Linked DNA regions of Archangium violaceum. The protein of the gene in region 2 binds, or shares a complex with, the protein of the main gene of each other region. Links are inferred from orthologs where the notes say so. Each region holds a gene or a part of one and is shown on either strand. Other genes may lie near its edges.

The links. Proteins that work in one complex are often made in the same cells at the same time.
Region 1: the proteins of JQX13_RS02230 (region 2) and grxC are in contact, whole or in part, in an NMR structure (PDB 1QFN), measured with the Escherichia coli proteins. The link is inferred for Archangium violaceum from one-to-one orthologs.

The regions. Positions count from the first base shown.
Region 1 is NZ_CP069338.1:7,862,393-7,869,847, reverse strand. The notes cover bases 2,541-5,238. They hold grxC (glutaredoxin 3), read left to right. Parts: upstream 2,541-3,611; coding sequence 3,612-3,866; downstream 3,867-5,238. Other genes in these bases: JQX13_RS33740 (sigma 54-interacting transcriptional regulator), read left to right, coding at 4,832-5,238; JQX13_RS55615 (hypothetical protein), read left to right, coding at 4,591-4,713; JQX13_RS33745 (hypothetical protein), read left to right, coding at 3,974-4,381; groL (chaperonin GroEL), read left to right, coding at 2,541-3,437. In the rest of the region: JQX13_RS33770 (hypothetical protein), read right to left, coding at 1-435; JQX13_RS33765 (hypothetical protein), read right to left, coding at 452-1,045; co-chaperone GroES, read left to right, coding at 1,449-1,739; more of groL, read left to right, coding at 1,785-2,540; more of JQX13_RS33740, read left to right, coding at 5,239-6,220; JQX13_RS33735 (hypothetical protein), read left to right, coding at 6,258-7,448. UniProt on the Escherichia coli protein: The disulfide bond functions as an electron carrier in the glutathione-dependent synthesis of deoxyribonucleotides by the enzyme ribonucleotide reductase.
Region 2 is NZ_CP069338.1:520,244-528,065, forward strand. What follows is about bases 2,584-5,648. They hold JQX13_RS02230 (ribonucleoside-diphosphate reductase subunit alpha), read left to right. Parts: upstream 2,584-2,953; coding sequence 2,954-5,344; downstream 5,345-5,648. Other genes in these bases: JQX13_RS02235 (ribonucleotide-diphosphate reductase subunit beta), read left to right, coding at 5,434-5,648. In the rest of the region: recombinase RecA, read right to left, coding at 1-432; JQX13_RS02220 (hypothetical protein), read right to left, coding at 541-1,278; JQX13_RS02225 (serine/threonine-protein kinase), read left to right, coding at 1,493-2,461; more of JQX13_RS02235, read left to right, coding at 5,649-6,393; glmS (glutamine--fructose-6-phosphate transaminase (isomerizing)), read right to left, coding at 6,547-7,822. UniProt on the Escherichia coli protein: Provides the precursors necessary for DNA synthesis. Catalyzes the biosynthesis of deoxyribonucleotides from the corresponding ribonucleotides.

The sequences.
Region 1 (7,455 bases), 7.3 Mb from region 2 along the record:
CCGCCGCCGCAGCTCCTCCGCCCACACCCCGACCCCGTCCCCCCACCGGTGCAGCAGGCACAGGGCGAACTTGTCCACCTCCGCCTGAGCCTCCAGCTCCAATAGGGACACGGTACGCTCATGTACGGCCGTGTGCACCACATAGACGAAGTGGGAGACGCCCTCGGCCAGCTGGCAGAAGCCATCCAGCTCTCGCTCCAGCAGCGAGGCCACCGGGCCGCTCTCGTAGGGCTCGAGGCGGCGCAGGAGGGAGGGGGAGAGGTAGAGGGCGAGCTCCAGCTCCCCCTCCCCCGCGAGCACCAGCAGCTCCTCATCGGCGCGCCCGCTGGCGCCGAGCTGGACGGCGGCCTCCGTGTCCACCACGAAGCCCTCCGCCCGGGCGGCGCAGGTAATCCCGTAGATGGCCTCCAGGTGCGCCTGAACGCGGCTGATCATGCGGTGGCTCCCCGGCTCAGTTCGGCAGCCCCTTGGGCCACACCATCCCGGCGTCCACGAGCACCTGCTCCAGCCGGTCGTTGCCCGTGCGCACCCAGCTCTCGTACACCTTGAGGGTACCCGTGGGGCCGTTCTGCACCAGCCCCCGCGCGGCGATCTCCTCGAGCACATCCACCAACGCGCGGAACTTCGAGCACAGCTCGCGGTAGACGCCGGCGAAGCCCGCGGCGGGGGACAGATCCGCCACCTGCGCGTACGCCGCACCGCCCATCTGGATGTAGTAGTCCTGCCCCACCGGCCCCTCGCGCAGCGCGCCCGAGAAGAAGCCGGCCTGGTAGAGCGACACATCCCCCAGCCGCCGCAGCGTCCGGATGCGCTCGTCGCGCTGCTGCTGGAGCGCGCGGTGGTAGAGCATCGCCAGCGGCTCCTGCTCCTGGCGCCCGTCCTGTCCCTTGCTGAACAGGTTGTCCGAGCAGGCGAACTCGGCCAGCAGGTTCACCAGATAGAACTCGGTCGTCTCCGCGACCGCGATCTTCTGGCGCCGGATGACTTCCTCCAACAACGCCTTGAAGAACTCCTTCAACGACGGGGCCGTCACCAGTTGACTCATGGACTCTCGACCTCCCTCGTCCCCGGGGAAGAAACGGGCCGGGGACGCCATGAAAAAGTTACCAACGGCCCCCCCACTCCGCAAAAAGACCTCCAGTCATTCCGGGCACTTACGCTGGCACTCGACCCGGGTGACTGCCAGAAACGGCTCCCCCGGACGCACTCCCGGCATGGGACGTCCACGGGAAGACAGAGTCGAAAAACCAAGTTGTGACGGGGGGTTGGCGGTACCCGGCCCTTGGGGATGGGCTCGCTTGACGGGTCGACTTCGCTGGTTATTATCCCGCGCGCTTGGTGGTTAGCACTCATGAGGTACGAGTGCCAATCGCCTGGGCCCCGAAGCCCTATTCCAACCCCAACGGGTGTTCCGGACCCCGGAGCGCCTCATCGGAAGGAGACAAACCGTGAAGATTCGTCCCCTGCAGGATCGTCTGATCGTCAAGCGCGTGGCCGAGGAGAACAAGACCAAGGGTGGTCTGTACATCCCGGAGACCGCCAAGGAGAAGCCGCTCGAGGGCCACGTGGTCGCGGTCGGCAATGGCAAGGTGCTCGAGGACGGCAAGGTGCGCCCGCTGGACATCAAGGCTGGCGACACCATCCTCTTCAGCAAGTACGCGGGCACGGAGATCAAGCTCGACGGCGAGGAGCACCTCATCCTGCGTGAGGAGGATGTGCTCGGCGTGGTCGAGAAGTAATCCCCCTGCTCTCCTCCTCTTTCTACCCAAAAGGAATCAACCAATATGGCGAAGGACATTCTTTTCGACGTTCGCGCGCGCGAGTCCATCCTGCGCGGCGTGAACATCCTGGCCGACGCGGTGAAGGTCACCCTGGGGCCCAAGGGCCGCAACGTGGTGATCGAGAAGTCGTTCGGCTCGCCCACGATCACCAAGGACGGCGTGACCGTCGCCAAGGAGATCGAGCTCGAGAACAAGTTCGAGAACATGGGCGCGCAGATGGTGAAGGAGGTTGCCTCGAAGACCTCCGACGTGGCCGGTGACGGCACCACCACCGCGACCGTGCTGGCCCAGGCCATCTTCCGCGAGGGCGCGAAGCTGGTGGCCGCCGGTCACAACCCGATGGACATCAAGCGCGGCATCGACAAGGCCGTGGCCGCCATCGTGGCCGAGCTGAAGAACCTGGCCAAGCCGACCAAGGACAAGAAGGAGATCGCCCAGGTCGGTACCATCTCCGCCAACGGCGACACCACCATCGGTCAGATCATCGCCGATGCGATGGAGAAGGTCGGCAAGGAGGGCGTCATCACGGTGGAGGAGGCCAAGGGTCTCGACACCACCCTGGACGTGGTCGAGGGTATGCAGTTCGACCGCGGCTACCTCTCTCCGTACTTCGTGACGGATCCGGACCGCATGGAGGTCGTGCTGAACGACGCCCTCATCCTCATCAACGAGAAGAAGATCTCGTCGATGAAGGACATGCTGCCCATCCTCGAGCAGGTGGCCCGCTCCGGCAAGCCGCTGCTGATCATCGCCGAGGACATCGAGGGCGAGGCCCTGGCCACCCTGGTGGTGAACAAGATCCGCGGCGTGCTGAACGTGGCGGCGGTGAAGGCGCCGGGCTTCGGTGACCGTCGCAAGGCCATGCTCGAGGACATCGCCACCCTGACGGGCGGCCGGATGATCGCCGAGGAGCTGGGCATCAAGATGGAGACGCTGACCCTCCAGGATCTGGGCCGGGCCAAGCGCATCACCATCGACAAGGACAACACCACGATCGTCGACGGTGCGGGCGCGCAGAAGGACATCGAGGCGCGCGTGAAGCAGATCCGCGCCCAGATCGAGGAGACCACCAGCGACTACGATCGCGAGAAGCTCCAGGAGCGTCTGGCGAAGCTGGTGGGCGGCGTGGCCGTCATCAACGTGGGCGCCGCGACCGAGACCGAGATGAAGGAGAAGAAGGCTCGCGTGGAGGACGCCCTCAACGCGACCCGCGCCGCCGTGGAGGAGGGCGTGGTCCCTGGTGGTGGCGTGGCCCTGCTGCGCTGCTCCAAGGTGCTGGAGACCCTCAAGGTCGAGGCCGGTGAGAAGTTCGGCGTGGACATCATCCGCCGCTCGGTCGAGGAGCCGCTGCGTCAGATCGTCGCCAACGGCGGTCTCGAGGGCAGCGTGATCGTGAACAAGGTCAAGGAGGGCACCGGCTCGTTCGGCTTCAACGCCGCCACCGGCGTCTACGAGGACCTGCTGGCCGCGGGCGTGATCGACCCGGCCAAGGTGAGCCGCTACGCGCTGCAGAACGCGGCCTCCGTTGCCTCCCTCATGCTCACCACCGAGGCCATGGTGGCCGAGCGCCCGAAGGAGGAGAAGGAGGGCGCTGGCGCCGCCGGTGGTATGGGCGGCATGGGCGGCATGGGTGGTATGGGCGGCATGGGCATGTAGTCCCGCCCGAGCATCGGAGCGTGGCACCCGCCGCGCTCCGGTTCTCCCGACGGCCTCCGGTTCCCTCGTGGAATCGGGGGCCGTTCGCGTTTCCGGGCAGCCAGCGGGCATCCATCGGGTGGCACGGCGTCCCCTTCCCTCTTAGTTTGGGGGAAGACACGAGGGAGGACACGCGTGAAGCCCGTCAAAATCTACACCACCACCTACTGCGGTTACTGCGTCCGGGCGAAGGATCTGCTGACGCGCAAGGGCGTGAAGTACGAGGAGCTGGACGTCACCGGCGACGACGAGATGCGTTCGAAGCTGGTGGAGATGAGCGGCGGCCAGCGGACCGTCCCGCAGATCTGGATCGGCGACACCCACGTGGGTGGCTACAGCGACCTGGCCCGCCTGGAGAGCGAGGGCCGGCTCGATCCGCTGCTGGCCTGAGCCCCCCTGGCGTTCCCTGGGGCAGGCGGCCCGCCGAGCCCCATGGGCACCCCTCCTTCGCCGTGAGCAGGTTGCCTGGAGCAAACCCTCACGCACGGAGGTGGACGATGGCAGAGGCAGGGGAACAGGTCACGGGCACGAAGGACGAGAACTACGACGTCATCAGCGTGCTCTATCACTGTCTCCAGGGGGCCTCGGAGGTGGGCCAGTACATCCAGGACGCCGAGCAGAGCGGTGACCAGGAGCTGGTGGACTTCTTCCGTGACTACCAGGAGGCCCAGCGCGATCTGGCCGAGCGCGCGAAGAACCTGCTCGGCGCGCGGCTGATCCGGACCGAGGGCGTCCAGGCCGGAAGTGAGCAGAAGGCCGTGGGCAAGAAGGGCGGTGCCTCGGGCCGGATCTCCGGCGGGCAGACCAATGCCCAGGTGAGCTCCGGGGGCCGGGGTGAGGATGACATCGTGGACGAGGAGTCCAAGGAGTCCTTCCCGGCCAGCGACTCGCCGGCCAGGTACTAGCGACCACCGGACGGCTGGCGCACGCCCGGAGCTGGATTCCGGGGGGACGATTGTCTTCACTCGCGGTCCGTGAAACGTGCCGGACCGGCCCGCGCGTGCGCCGCCGGCCTTTTGTACCCAACGTGCTGACGCGGCTCGCCAGGATGTCGGCCAGACTGCATGTGCGAGCGGCCCCACACAGGGAGAAACCCTCCACCGATGAACTCGTCGTGAGACTGGAGGGTGGCCCCGCTCTGCGTCAGGCGCTCGCCCGCGTGCGCTTCTCCCCCACCCCGAATCGGCTCCGCGTCCTCTGGCATGAGGGGGACTTCACCGAGCGTCTGCTCTCTTGAATACCCTCACCCGGGGAGCACTAAAGCTTGCCCAAGCCCCACCAAGACCCATAAACAGGAAACTCCCGCGTCGCAGGCGGAGCTACCCCTCCGCCGCCCGGGTGGAGGGTCTACGCCAATGATCGAGGACAGGCCGGAGGTCACGCTCACCGCGAAGACGGGCGACGCCCGCTCGACACGGATTCAAGTGCGTGAGTGGACGGTGGATGTGGTGGCTGGCCCGGACAAGGGCAAGAAGGTCACCACGCAGGATGCGCTGCTGCGCGTGGGCTCGGACCCGGCCAGCGATCTGGTGCTCAGCGACCAGACGGTGAGCCGGCGGCACCTGGAGCTGGAGCGCACGGCACAGGGCATCATCCTGCGCGACCTGGGCAGCCGCAACGGCACCTTCCTGGATGGCCACCAGGTCATGCAGGTGCTGCTGCAACCGGGCGACAAGGTGCAGCTGGGCAAGACGAAGCTGGCCATCAAGCAGGAGTCGCGCGCCACGGAGGTGGAGGTCACGGGCGGAGCGGACGCCTTCGGGGGGCTGGTGGGCACCTCGGAGAAGATGCGCGTCGTCTTCGCGCAGCTGCGCAGCATCGCCCGCGAGGACATGAACCTGCTCGTCGAGGGCGAGACGGGCACCGGCAAGGAGCTGGCGGCGCGCGCCGTGCACCAGCACTCAATGCGGCGGCACGGCCCCTTCAAGGTGGTGGACTGCAACCTCATCACCGAGGAGAAGGCCGAGCGAGAGCTGTTCGGCGGCCTGCGCTCCAACAGCGAGGAGGAGGAGAAGGGCGCCAAGGGCGTCTTCGAGGCGGCCCAGGGCGGAACCCTCTTCCTGGACGAGGTGGGCGAGCTGCCCCTGTCGCTGCAGCCCAAGCTGCTGCGCGTGCTGGAGTCGCGCGAGGTGCCTTCTCTGGACGGAGCGCCGGTGCCGGTGGACGTGCGCGTCATCGCCTCCACGCACCGCAACCTCGAGGAGGACGTGCGCCAGGGCCGCTTCCGGGCGGACCTCTACTACCGGCTGGCGGTGGCGCGCGTGCGCCTGCCCCCGCTGCGCACCCGGCGCGAGGACATCCCCGTGCTGGCGCAGTCCCTGCTGCGCGGCATCAAGTCCTCCTTCGAGCTCACCCCCCAGACGCTCGCCCTCTTCGAGGGCTACGACTGGCCCGGCAACGTGCGCGAGCTGCGCAACGTGCTGGAGCGCGGCGCCCTCATGCAGGAGACGGGCAACGTCAGCTGGCTGGACTTCATGGCCCAGCCCCAGCGCAAGATGGAGGGCCAGCAGCCCACCACCAGCGTGGCCGCGTTGGTGACGGGCATGCCCTACCACGAGGCCAAGGATCGGGTGGTGGCCGACTTCGAGCGCCTCTACTTCGCCGAGGTCATGCGCGTGTCCAACTTCGACATGAAGACGGCCGAGCAGCACACCGGCCTGTCCATGCAAAGCCTCTACCGTCTGCTCAAGAAGAACGGTCTGCGGTTGAAGGATCTCAAGAACGCCGAGGGTCTTGATAAATGAGGCCCCCGCTGTCCCAACCCCAAGGGAGCTCCCAAGCATGATGCGCCGTCTCGCCATTGCCTCCGTCCTCCTCGCCGCGGGTGGCTGCGCCACCCAGGATCAGGCCCAGAAGAAGCCGCAGGGCCCGACCACCAAGGAGGAGCGGATGCGCATCACCAACCAGCCGCCGTTCGATCTGGCGGTGTGCCAGTCCAAGCCGCTCGCCCTGCCCCAACCCGTCAACCAGGGCGTCCTCGTGGGCGCGATGCTCTCCATCCGTCCCGAGGTGATGGAGTGCCTGGTGGACCCGAAGTCCCGCGGTGAAGCCGACACCACCCGCGTGATCGTGAAGACCACCGTGAACGACCAGGGCGGCACCCACGCCGTCTCCGGAGAGAACCTCACCCCCGAGGGCACCACGTGCGTGCAGAACGTGGTGAACGCGCGCGTGCCCATCACCGCCCTGCCCAAGGGCGCGCAGCCGGTGGAGTCCGAGAGCTCCTTCATCCACGAGGCGACCAACAGCCCCAGCGTCAAGTTCGGCATCAACCCGGGCTCTGACTTCTCGGGCAACGTGCGGCTCGCCCAGTCCTCCTGGTGCGAGTGCTACGCGGGCTTCGGCGAGAAGACCGCGCCCATCCTCAAGGCCAACGTGGAGCTGGCGAAGGGCTCGGCGACCGCCACCAACATCACGTTCGACCCGACGGGAACCCCCGAGGGTGACCAGCTCGCCGCCTGCCTCCAGGCCAAGATGATGGCCGTGCCGGCGCAGCTGGATGTGGACCAGCTGAAGTTCCCCTACCGCTTCGTCCATTTCAACTCGCGGGCCACCACGCCCGCCGCGGACCTGCCGCCCGAGCTGCGCTTCTTCCAGCTCGAGTTGGAGCGCAACCAGCGCTCCGCCGATGCCGCCGTCGCCTTCGGCGCCCGCGCCAACGCCGCCGAGGCCTATGACGCCATCGTCACCAGGTACCAGAAGACCAAGGACTGGAAGCTGGTCGACGAGCTGAAGGCCAAATGCAAGGCGCTCGTCGACTCCGCGCAAGGCTGGGTCAACGCCATCGACTCCCAGCTCAAGGTCGACCAGGCCACCCTGGCCCTCGCCCAGGAGCTCAAGGCCAAGGATCCGGCCTGGGCCGAGGTCGAGACGAAGACCCAGGTGGTCATCGGCAACACCGAGCAGGACCTGAACAACGCCCAGAAGCGCCTCGCCGCCGACCAGGGTGCCTGCCCCAAGGAGCGCAAGTAGTCCGCGC
Region 2 (7,822 bases):
CAGCACGTCGATGGCGCCCGAGCGCACCAGCATCTCGGCGATCTCCAGCGCCTGCTCGCCCGTGTCCGGCTGGCTCAGCAGCAGGTCATCGGTGCGCACACCCAGCTTGCGCGCGTAGCCGATGTCCAGCGCGTGCTCGGCGTCGATGTAGCCGGCCACGCCGCCGCGCTTCTGCGCCTCGGCCACGATGTGGAGGCAGAGGGTCGTCTTACCGGAAGACTCCGGCCCGTAGATTTCGACGATGCGGCCCTTGGGCACGCCGCCAACGCCCAGCGCGATGTCGAGCGAGATGCTTCCCGTCGAAATGGCCTGAACATCCCGAACCAGCGGCTCCTCGTTGCCGAGCCGCATGATGGACCCCTTACCGAACTGGCGCTCCACGGCGGACATCGCCAGTTCGATCGCCTTCTCCTTCTCTGGATTCACGGCCATTTCGTCTTGCTCCTTGCGTATGCGGCGAGCCACCCCGGCCCACCTGAACTCGCGTTTAGTACGCTGAAGGATGACCCTAGTCCATCCCTCTGACATGACCCACAACGTTCAGCGTCGAGGCAGCCAGATCAGCAGGCAGGCCAACAGCCCCGCAAGTCCGCTGATCGCCCCCTCATAACCCCAGAAAACACCCAGAAACACCTGGATGACGGACAAGATCGCCAGCACCAGCATACCCGCCCGCTGGGAGGTCGAGCGTTCAGGAGCCAACACCCCGGTCACCAGCGCCAGCAGCGACAGTCCCATGAGCAGGACGGAGGGCTGGAGGGAATCGGATTCGGGCAGCCCCCGCTCGAGCAGGAGCACCCACTCCGCGACGATGCCGGCCCCCAGGGTCCCCCCGGCCGCCAGGGGCGCCCACCGGAAGCCCGGGGCATCCGCGTCGAGGCCCCGCAGATGGTCCAGGTCCTCCGGGCGGACCTCCAGGGCGAAGGGGAAGCCGAGCCGCGTCAGCGCCTCGGTGGCCGAGGCCCGACAGGAGCGCCCCGCCGCGTCCACCAGCCCCGCCAGCTGGCCGCTCTCCAACAGGTGATGGAGCAGGTCCGCGACCTCTCGCGAGCCCCCTCCGGCCGCCAGTGCGTCCAATTGGCGGTTGATCCTCGCGGCCAGCGCGGCCCGCTCGGCGTCGGTGGTAGCGCCGCGAGCCTCCTCGACGAGCTCCTGGACCGGAGCCTCGACCGGCGCCTCCCACGGAGCCAGGGACGGCGGCGCCGAGCCCTCCCCTTCCGTCGGCTCGCCCTGACGGGTGCCGGAGCCGGGGGGGCGCGTATGAGTGGTGCCAGACATGGCGGAAACTGTAACGACCGGCTCACACCCGCTTCAAAGCGTCCCGACGGCCCCTCGCCCTGGAGCTTCCACCAACCGACGCGAGCGCCCCCCTCCGGCGCCCGGACGACAGTGCCCCTCCCTTCCGGGATGTCCACGAGAGGACCTCCCCGCGCGACGCGGCGGCACGGAAGACAGCACCGGAGGAGCGGTGACGGAGTAGACTGGCGGCGCCTTGTCTTCCGCCCCCCCTCCCGCGAAGACCGTGGAAATCCCCTCGCGCCGCTTCGGGCGCTACGTGCTGCGCTCGCGCCTGGGCTCGGGGGGCATGGCGGAAGTGTTCCTCGCGGAGGCGAGGGACGAGAAGGGCATGCCCTTCAAGGTGGCGCTGAAGCTGATGCGCAAGGACGTCACCGCGGAGGCCTTCGCCGACGAGGCGGACCTGATGGGCCTGCTGGAGCACCCCAACCTGGTGAGCCGGCTGGAGATTGGCGAGGCCTTCGGGCGCTACTTCATCGCGATGGAGTTCCTCGTGGGCGGCGACCTGGAGGGGCTGCTCCGGGCGCACGAGAGCCAGGGCGCCCCCCCGCCGGTGGCCGTGGGCGTCCACGTGTGCATCGAGGTGCTGCGGGCGCTGGCCTACTTCCACCAGGCGCGCACGCGCAGCGGCCGGCCGCTGGAGCTCATCCACGGGGACGTGAATCCCTCCAACATCTTCTTCTCCGGGCAGTGCGAGGTGAAGCTCGGCGACTTCGGCGTGGCCAAGGCGCGCGGGTTGGACCTGGGCCCGGAGGACGGGGTGACGGCGGGCAAGCTGCACTACCTGTCTCCGGAGCAGACGCGCGGGGACACGCTGACGCAGTCCTCGGATCTCTTCTCGCTGGGCATCGTCCTGCACGAGCTGGTGCTGGGCTTCCACCCCTTCGCGCGCGACAGCGACGACCCCGAGGTGGTGATGGCCGCCATCCGGGCGGCGAAGCTGATCCTCCCGGACAGGCTGGATCGGCAGCTCGGGGCCATCCTCCGCAAGGCGCTGGCGCCGGACGTGAACCAGCGCTACCGCACGGCGGGAGAGTTCGCTGGAGCACTCTTCACCTGGGCGCTGGACACGGGCCAGCCCTTCGCTCCGCGCGAGCTCCAGCCCTCGTTGCAGCAGGCCCTCTCCCTGGCCCTCTGGGAGCGGGAGAAGGGTCGCCCAAGGTAGATCGGAAAGCGCCACCGAACGAAGGAATTGTCGCGATCCGAAGCCCTTGGCCTGATCGTTGACAGGGTAAGGGTCCACCCGTACGGTGGCGCGCGTCGCTGGTGCCCGAGCATCCGCTCTGGCTTGAAAGGGAATCCGGTGTGAATCCGGAGCTGCCCCGCAGCGGTAAGCGAGAACGAACCCGTCCACCACACACTGGCCGAGAGGCTGGGAAGTAGACGGCATTAGGAATCAGCACCGGCCACACGCCGGATGCTCGCGAGCCCGAAGACCTGCCAGCACCTGCCACTGGGGAGAAATCCAGCGGCGGCTCGACCTGGACGCATCGTCCAGTCGCCCGAGGGGGCGGGGGTCGGCCTTGCGAGTCATCGCACGTCGCATGCGCGGCGCGGGCAGACCTTTTCCTCCTCGGCTCAACACGGTCGCGAACGGAGGAGGAGGAGAATGTTGAACGTCAGCCACACCGCGGGACGCGAGCAGGGCTCGCAGTCCATGTCCGCCCACGGCCTTCAGGAGACGGCCCCCGTGGCCACGCCGCCCACCACCATGCGGGTGCGCAAGCGCAACGGGAGCCTCGAGGGTGCGGACCTGAACAAGATCGTCCGGGCGATCGGCCGGTGTTGCGACGGGCTGCGCCAGGTCGATGCCATCCGCGTGGCGACGAAGACGATCGCCGGGCTCTACGACGGCGCCTCGACGAAGGAGTTGGATCAGCTCTCCATCCAGACCGCGGCCTCGCTGACGCTGGAGGAGCCCGAGTACGCGAAGCTCGCGGCGCGGCTGCTCGCGACGTTCATCGACAAGGAGGTCTCCGGGCAGGAGATCCACTCCTTCTCCCAGTCGATCGCCGCCGGCCAGCGGGTGGGCCTGGTGAACGAGCGGGTGGCGAAGCTCGTCGTGACGAACTCCCGCAAGCTGAACGACGCGATCGATCCCTCGCGCAACCGCCTCTTCGAGTACTTCGGACTGCGCACGGTCTATGACCGCTACCTGCTCAAGCACCCGAAGACGCGCGAGGTGCTCGAGACGCCCCAGCACTTCTTCATGCGCATCGCGGTGGCGCTCGGGGAGACGGTCCCGGAGATCCTCGAGCTCTACCGGCTCTTCTCGACGCTGGAGTACGTGCCGAGCTCCCCCACCCTCTTCAACTCGGGCACGTGCCACGAGCAGCTCTCGTCCTGCTTCCTGCTGGACTCGCCCGGGGACGACCTGGAGAGCATCTACCAGCGCTACACGGACGTGGCGATGCTCTCGAAGTTCTCGGGGGGAATCGGCCTCGCGTACCACCGGGTCCGCTCGCGCGGCTCGCTCATCGGGAGCACGAACGGGCACAGCAACGGCATCGTGCCGTGGCTGAAGACGCTGGATGCCTCGGTGGCGGCGGTGAACCAGGGAGGAAAGCGCAAGGGCGCGTGCTGCGTGTACCTGGAGACCTGGCACGCGGACCTGGAGGAGTTCCTCGAGCTGCGCGACAACACGGGTGACGAGGCCCGGCGCACGCACAACCTGAACCTCGCGAACTGGATTCCGGACCTCTTCATGAAGCGCGTGGAGGCCGATGGGAACTGGTCCCTCTTCGATCCGAAGACGGTGCCGCACCTCACGGACCTGTACGGAGAGGAGTTCGAGCGCGCCTACGCGCAGGCGGAGCAGCAGGGCCTCGCGCTCAAGACGCTGAAGGCGCGGGAGCTGTACGGGCGCATGATGCGGACGCTCGCGCAGACCGGGAACGGGTGGATGACGTTCAAGGACAAGTCCAACCGGGCCTGCAACCAGACGGCGCTGCCGGGCCGGGTCGTCCACCTCTCGAATCTCTGCACGGAGATCCTCGAGGTGACCTCGAAGGACGAGACGGCGGTCTGCAACCTCGGCTCCATCAACCTCGCGCGGCACACGTCCGTGGACGACTCGGGCCGGGTGACGTTCGACTGGGAGAAGCTCGCGCGGACGGTGCGCTCGGCGGTGCGGCAGCTCGATCGGGTGATCGACCTGAACTACTACCCCATCGCCACGGCGAAGGGCTCGAACCTGCGCTGGCGCCCGGTGGGACTGGGCCTGATGGGCCTGCAGGACGTGTTCTTCCAGATGCGCCTGCCCTTCGACAGCGCCGAGGCGCGCACGCTCTCGCGGAAGATCTCCGAGGAGATCTACTTCCACGCCCTCTCCGCCTCGTCGGACATGGCGGCCGAGCGCGGTGCACACCCGTCCTTCCCCGAGACGCGGGCCGCGCGCGGAGAGCTCCAGTTCGACGCATGGAACGTGGTGCCCGAGGACCCTGCGCGCTGGAACGCCCTGCGGAAGCGAATCCAGGAGGTGGGCCTGCGCAACTCGCTGCTCATCGCCATCGCGCCGACGGCGACCATCGCCTCGATCGCGGGCTGCTACGAGTGCATCGAGCCGCAGGTGTCCAACCTCTTCAAGCGCGAGACGCTCTCGGGTGACTTCCTCCAGGTCAACCGCTACCTCGTCGAGGAGCTGAAGGCGCTCGGGAGGTGGAACGAGGACATGCGCGCGCGCATCAAGCTGGCGGAGGGCTCCATCCAGTCGCTCGAGGAGATTCCCGCCGAGGTGCGCGCCATCTACCGCACGGCGTGGGAGCTGCCGATGCGCTCGCTCATCGACATGGCGGCGGACCGGGGCGCCTTCATCGACCAGAGCCAGTCGCTCAACCTGTTCATGGAGGCGCCGAACATCGGCCAGCTCAGCTCCATGTACATGTACGCCTGGAAGAAGGGGCTGAAGACGACCTACTACCTGCGCTCGCGTCCCGCCACGCGCATCGCGAAGACGACCGCCACCCCATCGCCCGCGCCCAAGCCCACCGACACGCAGGCCATCGCCTGCTCTCTCGAGAACCCCGAAGCCTGCGAGGCCTGCCAGTGAGCACCCCAACGAACACCCCCTGGACGCACGCGACGCCGAAGACGGGGGCGCGCCTGTTGGATCCGGGCCTGAACCTCACGCTGCGCCCGATGCAGTACCCGGTCTTCTTCGAGATGTACCGCAACGCCATCAAGAACACCTGGACCGTGGAGGAGGTGGACTTCTCGACGGACGTGGGGGACCTGCGCTCGAAGATGACGGCCGCGGACCGCCACCTCATCCAGCGCCTGGTCGCCTTCTTCGCGACGGGTGACTCGATCGTGTCGAACAACCTCGTGCTGAACCTCTACAAGCACGTGAACGCGCCCGAGGCGCGCATGTACCTGTCGCGGCAGCTCTACGAGGAGGCGCTGCACGTGCAGTTCTACCTCACGCTGCTCGACACGTACGTGCCGGACCCCAACGAGCGGGCGCTGGCCTTCGCGGCGATCGACAACATCCCGAGCATCCGCAAGAAGGCCGAGTTCTGCTTCAAGTGGATCGACTCGATCGGCGAGTTGGAGCGGCTGGAGACACGGGAGCAGCGGCGGAAGTTCCTGCTGAACCTCATCTGCTTCGCGGCCTGCATCGAGGGGCTCTTCTTCTTCGCGGCCTTCGCGTACGTGTACTTCCTGCGCTCGCGGGGGCTGCTGCACGGGCTGGCCGCGGGGACGAACTGGGTCTTCCGCGACGAGAGCGCGCACATGGCCTTCGCCTTCGAGGTGGTGAAGACGGTGCGCCGCGAGGAGCCCGGCCTCTTCGACGCGGAGATGGAGCGGGAGGTCGCCGCCATGCTCGACGAGGCGGTGGAGTGCGAGCTCCAGTTCGCCGAGGACCTGCTGGGGCTCGGCGTCGCGGGCCTCTCCGTGCGAGAGATGCGGCAGTACCTCGAGTTCGTCGCGGATCAGCGGCTCGTGATGCTCGAGCTGCCCAAGCGCTACGGGGCGAAGAACCCATTCGGCTTCATGGACCTGCAGGACGTGCAGGAGCTGGCGAACTTCTTCGAGCGCCGTGTCTCGGCGTACCAGGTGGGAGTCGAGGGGGAAGTCACCTTCGACGCCGCCTTCTGAGCCCCTCAGGGAGGTCAGTCAAGGAATGCGGCCACTTCCCCTCTCCCGAAGGGAGAGGGAACATTGAAGGGGCTCGACATGAAAACGCCCGGGGGCCTCGATGCGAGGCATCCCCGGGCGTGAAGGACCGGACCTCGGTCCGAGCGCGGCGGACTACTCCACCGTCACGCTCTTGGCGAGGTTGCGCGGCTGGTCCACGTCGTTCCCGCGCAGGTCCGCCACGTGGTAGGCGAGCAGCTGCAGGGGAATCGTGGCCACCACCGGCGCGAGCAGCGCGCTGGCGGCGGGGATGCGGATGACGTGATCCGCCAGCGAGGCCACATGCGCGTCATCCTCGTCGATGATCGCGATGACCTTGCCGCCACGCGCCCGCACCTCCTCGATGTTACCGATGATCTTCTCGTAGGCGACGTGCGGCTGCTTCGGCGCGATCACCACCACCGGCATCTTCTCGTCGATGAGCGCGATGGGGCCGTGCTTCATTTCGCCGCCGGCGTAGCCCTCGGCGTGGATGTAGGAGATCTCCTTGAGCTTGAGCGCGCCCTCGAGCGCCACCGGGTGCATGGGGCCGCGGCCGAGGAAGAGGAAGTCCTGCGCGTTCATGAACTCGCGCGACACGCGCTTGACCGAGGCCTCGCACTTGAGCACGTCCTCGATCATCTTCGGAATCTCCGTGAGCGCGGTCAGGTGCTCCTGCGCCGCCTTCACGGTGAGCGTGCCGCGCATGCGCCCCAGCTTCACCGCGAGCAGGTAGAGACCCACCAGCTGCGTGGTGAAGGCCTTGGTGGAGGCCACGCCGATCTCCGGGCCCGCGTTGGTGAGGATGGTGATGTCCGCCTCACGCGTCATGGCGCTGCCGATGACGTTGCACAGGGCGAGCGCCGTGGCGCCACGCGCCTTGGCCTCCTTGAAGGCCGCCAGCGTGTCCGCCGTCTCGCCGGACTGGCTGATGGCGATGGCCAGGTGCGAGGGCTCCACGATGGGATCTCGGTAGCGGAACTCACTGGCGAGCTCCACCTCCACGGGGATGCGCGCCAGCGACTCGATCATCGCCTTGCCGGCGATGCCCGAGTGCCACGAGGTGCCGCACGCGAGGATCGTCACCTTGGTGAGCGCGCGCACCTTCTCCGGGCTCAGGTTCCAGCCCTCGAAGTGCACGTCGCCCTCGGAGAGGAGCATGCGGCCGCGCAGCGTGTCCGCCACGGCGCGAGGCTGCTCCATGATCTCCTTGTGCATGAAGTGCTTGTGGCCGCCCTTCTCCGCCATCATCGGCGTCCAGTCGATGCGGCGGGTGGGCCGGTTCACCTTCTGGCCGGAGCGGTTGTAGATGTCCACGCTGGCGGCGGTGACGACGGCCAGGTCACCCTCCTCCATGTAGACGAAGTCGCGCGTGTGCTCGAGCAGCGCCGGCACGTCGCTGGCCACGAAG